One region of the Agrobacterium fabrum str. C58 genome, then DNA from elsewhere that is predicted to be linked to it. Evidence: predicted binding sites of a transcription regulator. Region 1 holds the regulator's gene; the other holds the start of a gene.
The links. The regulator PhoB, encoded in region 1, activates phosphate uptake and scavenging genes when phosphate is short. The targets are predictions, from matches to a motif close to TGTCATNNANCTGTCAT.

Region 2: ATU_RS21730 (DUF47 domain-containing protein) is a predicted target of PhoB. The motif match lies at 680-696, and genes of this name have one in related genera.

What each region holds. Positions count from the first base shown of each region.
Region 1 covers NC_003062.2:421,138-424,193, forward strand. Annotated here, with positions in the region: gene pstB (phosphate ABC transporter ATP-binding protein PstB) at 1-97, shown strand, start outside; gene phoU (phosphate signaling complex protein PhoU) at 194-919, shown strand; gene phoB (phosphate regulon transcriptional regulator PhoB) at 952-1,635, shown strand; gene ATU_RS02050 (GcrA family cell cycle regulator) at 1,927-2,460, opposite strand; gene ATU_RS02055 (aspartate aminotransferase family protein) at 2,892-3,056, shown strand, end outside.
Region 2 covers NC_003063.2:1,782,659-1,785,714, reverse strand. Annotated here, with positions in the region: gene ATU_RS21740 (efflux RND transporter permease subunit) at 1-67, shown strand, start outside; gene ATU_RS21735 (NUDIX hydrolase) at 88-627, opposite strand; gene ATU_RS21730 (DUF47 domain-containing protein) at 741-1,385, shown strand; partial or broken gene ATU_RS21725 (inorganic phosphate transporter) at 1,385-1,954, shown strand; partial or broken gene ligD (DNA ligase D) at 1,935-3,056, opposite strand, start outside.

The DNA.
Region 1 (3,056 bases):
CCTTGGTCACCTTGTCGAAGAAAACGAAACCGACAAGATGTTCACCAATCCGGACGACCAGCGCACGCAGGACTACATCATGGGCCGCTTCGGCTGATCCTGGCCGGCGCTTTCTCGAAACCGAACAAGACTGGTGCCTCTGCCGTGCCCGCTTCCGGGCACGCGCATGCAGGCCAAGCCGGAGGACTAGACCATGACACAGACAACGACCCATTCGCATATTCTGTCTGCCTATGATGATGAACTGAAGTTTCTGACGCGTCGTATCGCCGAAATGGGCGGTCTTGCCGAGCAGATGTGCGGCGACGCCGTGCGTGCGCTCGTGAATTCCGATGCTGCGCTCGCGCAGAAAGTCATTTCGGACGATACCATTCTTGACCACGCTGAGCGCGAAATCGGCGACAAGGCGATTGTCACCATCGCCAGACGCCAGCCGATGGCGGCTGACCTTCGCGAAATCATCGGCACCCTGCGTATTGCCGCTGACCTGGAGCGCGTCGGTGATCTCGGCAAGAATACCGCCAAGCGCGTCATTGCGGTTGCCGGAACCGGCGTTCCGCGCAAGCTCGCCCGTGGCATCGAGCATCTGTCGGAACTGGCGCTGGTGCAGCTCAAGGAAGTGCTTGACGTCTATTCCACCCGATCCGCCGAGAAGGCCAATGCCATCCGCGAGCGCGACGAGGAAATCGACGCCATGTATACGTCGCTCTTCCGTGAGCTTCTGACCTACATGATGGAAGATCCGCGCAATATCACCACCTGCACGCATCTTCTGTTCTGCGCCAAGAACATCGAGCGTATCGGCGACCACGCCACCAATATCGCCGAGACGATCTATTACATGGCCACCGGCAGCCAGCCGGAGGGCGAGCGTCCGAAGGACGACAGTTCCAACACGCTCGGTTCGGTGACCGAGTAACAGACAGGCAGAGGCTTGTGCGGAGTTAGCATATGGTGCCGAAGATTGCAGTTGTGGAAGACGAGGAAGCGCTGAGCGTCCTGCTTCGTTACAATCTCGAGGCTGAGGGATACGACGTCGACACGATACCCCGTGGCGACGAGGCGGAAATCAGGTTGCAGGAGCGTATTCCGGATCTTCTCATCCTGGACTGGATGCTGCCTGGCGTCTCCGGCATCGAACTTTGCCGGAGGCTCAGAATGCGGCCGGAAACGGAACGCCTGCCCATCATCATGCTGACGGCGCGTGGCGAAGAGAGCGAGCGCGTTCGTGGCCTTGCCACCGGCGCCGACGATTATGTCGTCAAGCCGTTCTCGACGCCGGAACTCATGGCCCGCGTCAAGGCCATGCTGCGCCGGGCGCGTCCCGAGGTTCTGTCTTCGGTGCTGAAATGTGGTGATATCGAACTGGATCGCGAGACCCATCGCGTTCACCGCAAAAGCCGCGAAGTGCGCCTCGGCCCGACGGAATTCCGCCTGCTGGAGTTCCTGATGACCTCGCCGGGCCGGGTGTTCTCCCGCTCGCAATTGCTGGATGGCGTCTGGGGCCACGATATCTACGTCGACGAGCGTACCGTTGACGTGCATGTCGGACGCCTGCGCAAGGCGCTCAATTTCTCCCATATGCAGGATGTCATCCGCACCGTGCGTGGTGCCGGATATTCGATGGAAGCCTGAGAGGAACCGAACTGACGGTTCCTTTCAGCGCGACATACTCCAAAATCGAAAGGCCCGAAACCGGAATGGTGTCGGGCCTTTTCATTTTGAACCTTCCGCAAAGACGACAGCATCATCCCTTTGACAACTTGCCGATGGCTCGCAGAAATCCGGATTGCCGGGCGAAACCCGACGGCGGTGAGGAAAGCCTTGACGCTCTGCTGTCGCTGACCGGGAAGCGCGATACTTTTGTCACAAAAAAACGGGCCCGAAAGCCCGTAGTTTTTGAGTGTCAAATGCGTGCCGCAACACTCAAGCCTTACGGCGCTCGCTAACCGGCTGGTAGGCGAGCTTCGCATGGAACTTGCAATAGGGCGAAGATTCCAGCGCTTCACAACCGCAGAAATGGAAATCATCTTTCAAGGGGTCGCCGACCGGCCACTTGCAGGTGCGCTCCGTCAGTTCCGTCAGCGTCAGGCGACGGGAAATCGGGGTGACGACGTTTCTGGAAGGAACGTAATCGAGAACTTCTGCAGTCTCGACGCCGATCTCTTCCTGAAGAGCCGTTGCCGCGTTGGAACGCGTCAGGATCCGGGCCGGTGCCGTGCCGACACGACCGGCGAAATTCGTCGCGCGCGGGGCAGGGGCGGCGGCGCGCTTGGGCGCGGAACGCGCCGAAGTGACCGGACCGCCGGCCTTGACGCGTCCCGGCAGATTGAGACGGTGAACCTTGCCGATAACGGCATTACGGCTGACACCGCCCAGCTGCGCTGCTATCTGGCTGGCGCTAAGTCCCTCGGCCCACAATTTCTTGAGTTTCTCGACTCGCTCGTCTGTCCAGTTCATGCCGCTTCTCCGCTTTTCGCGTGTATTGTCGGCAGAATCCCTCTCCGCCCCGCGGGCGTGCCGCAAGCGTGGTTTCCGCCAGATTTTCGGTGACTAGTTCCGCCGCAATGCAGTCTAGTAATTAGCGATTAACCTAGTGCCAGCCCGACTCCGTGGCAAGAGTCGGGGGAATCATCTGGAATCGATTTTCCGGTTTTCCCCAACTTGCTGGTGAGTTGAGTCTGAAAGGCAACACCTTGGGCCTCGAAAGCTTCCATCTACTACTGCTTGAGACGCCCGGCAAATGCGGACTTTTGTTGACATCGGCAGGCGAACTGACAATAGTGCCGGTGCCGCCGCAAGGCGGCATTTTTGATTTTCAGGCGAGGGATAACCCTCAGAGCCTATTGACAACCGTCTGACAGCGCGTCCGCGCAAGGAGTGATACAGCCATGGCCGAAGCCGCCGCGCCATTGTTCGATACGTTTGCAAGAGCCCCCCTGCGCTTTGAGCGAGGCGAGGGCGTCTGGCTTTTCACGGAAAGCGGCGAGCGATATCTGGATTTTGCGGCCGGCGTTGCGGTCAACTCGCTGGGCCACGCCCACCCGCACCTCGTG
Region 2 (3,056 bases), on a different replicon from region 1:
GTTGCCGAAGGCGCCGGACGAGGTGGCAGAAAGGGGAGTAAAAAATCGAACAGTGTCAACAGTCTGAGCCTGTCTCCGGCGTTGCGCTCAGGGCTTCCCGCTGTCCTGTCGCTTCTTTTTGCCCTTGGGCTTGAAATCAACCAGCAACGATTTCAACTCAATGTCGCGAACGCGCCTTGCCGCCTCATCGGGGCGCACCCATTCCGAGAGGCGTTCGCCACTTTCCTTGAAACTCGCATCCGCCTCCGTCACCTCTATCTGGAACACATCGACCATGCAGGGCACGACATCGCCATTGTCGAGCATCTTCAGATAGGTATAGCGACCGATGGCGTCCTTTCGCACCCGGCCCCGCACGCCCGCCTCCTCCCATGCCTCGATGGCCGCCGCCTGATGCGGCTTCTTGCGTTTCATTGGCCAGCCGCGCGGAATGATCCAGCGTCCGCTGGTCCGGGAGGTAACGAGGAGGATTTCGATAGTCCCGCCATCGGCATAACGGAAGCAGAGCGCGGCATATTGCTGCCGGAAAGCGCCGGTGAAGAGCTTTTCCGGAACAGCAGCCAGCTGCTGAAGCAATGTGAGTGGACGGGCCGGGCGGGTCTTCCGGCGTTTCTTGGCGGGTTTCATATCCGTTGATAGTGCCGATTTTCCGGGTTGCATCAATGCCCCGCGTGCATTTATGACAGTTTTATGACAATCACCCCCCACAACTAATAAAGCGCCATTGAGGGCCAATTCGCATGATGAGTATTTTTCGCAAGCTGATGCCGCGCGAGGACCGTTTCTTCGACATGTTCAGCAAACATTCCGAAACCGTCATCAAAGCGGCTGCAGCCCTTGATCAACTTTTGAGCGGCATCGACGTCGAGAAGAACTGCGACCTCATTGTCGCCCTTGAGAATCAGGCCGATGACATCACTCGCGAGGTTCTGCTTGCAGTCAGGCGCAGCTTCATCACGCCCTTCGATCGTGGCGACATCAAGGATCTCATCCAGTCCATGGATGACGCCATCGATATGATGCACAAGACGGTCAAGACCATTCGCCTGTTCGAACAGAGCGAATTCGACCCGCTGATGAAGGAGATGGGCCACGAGATCGTCCGCGCGGCCGGCCTCATCGCGGAAGCCATTCCGCTTCTCAACAAGGTCGGCGCGAACGCGCAGCGCCTCTCCGCCATCGCCGAAGAGGTGACCCGTGTCGAAGGCCGCTCCGACGATCTCCACGATCAGGGCCTGAAAGACCTCTTCCGCCGCCATGGCGCGAACGGCAATGCGATGGCCTACATGATCGGCAGCGAAATCTACGGCGAACTCGAAAAGGTCGTCGACCGCTTCGAGGATGTGGCCAATGAGATCAGCGGCATTGTGATCGAGAACGTCTGATGGATGTCGCACTTGCCCTGCCGCTGCTTGTCGGCCTCATCGCCATCGCGCTGTTCTTCGATTTCCTGAACGGTCTGCACGACGCCGCCAATTCCATCGCCACCATCGTTTCCACCCGTGTGCTGCGGCCGCAATATGCGGTCGCCTGGGCGGCTTTCTTCAATTTCATCGCCTTTCTGTTCTTCGGCCTGCATGTGGCCGAAACGCTCGGCACCGGCATCATCGATCCGGCCATCGTTTCACCGCAGGTCATCTTCGCGGCACTGATCGGGGCGATCGTCTGGAACATCGTCACCTGGATTTTTGGCATTCCTTCCAGCTCGTCGCATGCGCTGATCGGCGGTCTCGTCGGTGCGGGTTTTGCGAAGGTGGGCTTTAATTCCATCGTCTGGTCCGGCCTGCTGAAGACCGTCGGCGCCATCTTCATGTCACCTGCCATCGGCTTTTTCCTGGCGCTGCTTCTCGTCCTTGCCGTGTCGTGGCTGTTCGTGCGGCAGACGCCCTTTGCTGTTGACCGCACGTTCCGGATCATGCAGTTTATTTCCGCTTCGCCGTATTGCCCCGGCCATTGCGCAGATAATCGATGAAGATGCGACCCTGACGCTTGGCCTTGGTGGCGACGGAGAGATATTTCTCCGGCTCGGCCTTCGACATATCCGTGGCCATGGCTTTGGCGAAGGCCTTGACGGGCGCCCAGCCCGCCTGCGGTTTCAGCGGCGAGACCACATGCAGCCCCTTGCCGCCCGACGTCTTGACGAAAGCGGCAAGGCCCGCCTCTTCGAAGCGCCGTTTGAGTTCTTGCGCCGCCTCGATCACCGCGTCCCAGGCCACATCCTCGCCGGGGTCGATATCCATGGTGATCATGTCAGGCTTTTCCCAATTGGCGGTCGTTGCGCCCCATGGGTGGATTTCAAGTGCTGCGGATTGCACGAGCGCCATCAGGCCATCGAAATCCGTGATGCGGATCAGCGGTTCGCCCCCCTTGTCCTTGGGATCCTTGATCTGCTCGATCGCTTTGTTGATGCCGCGCCAGGCGTGTTTCTGGAAAAACCGTTGGCCCTCTATGCCCTCGGGGCAACGCAACAGCGCCAGCGGCCGGTTGACGACAAAGGGCGCCATATGCCGCCAGACCTGCGCATAATAGTCGGCCAGTCCCTCCTTGGTCACGCCGTCATTTGGCCAGTAAAGCCGGTCGGGGTGAGTGAACTTGATCTTCGACTGCGACTGCGGCGCATTGCTATCCGACACGGCCTTCTCCTCGCGTTCGATCTCTCCTGCCGGCTTGTCTTCCCGCAAACCCCGGAAGGATGCATGACGCAGATTTCCATCTCCTGACCAAGCGCGAAACTCCACCTCCGCCACCAGTTCCGGCTTCACAAAATGGAGATCGCGGCGGGCAAGCGCGGTCAGCTTGTCGCCAAAGGGGCTGTCCTTGCGTTCCAGCGGCTTCAGACGAGAAAATATCATCTCCGCGACGTCGCCGGAATAACCGGTTCCGACACGGCCGACATGGCGCAGCTTGCCGTTTTCATAGACCCCTAGAGCCAGCGAGCCGATGGCATGCTCCGACGTCGAAGAGACGGTGTAACCTCCGATCACGAATTCCTGTCGCATCGAACATTTGGACTTTACCCATTCGCCCTTGCGGCCGGACACATATTTGCTGCTTTT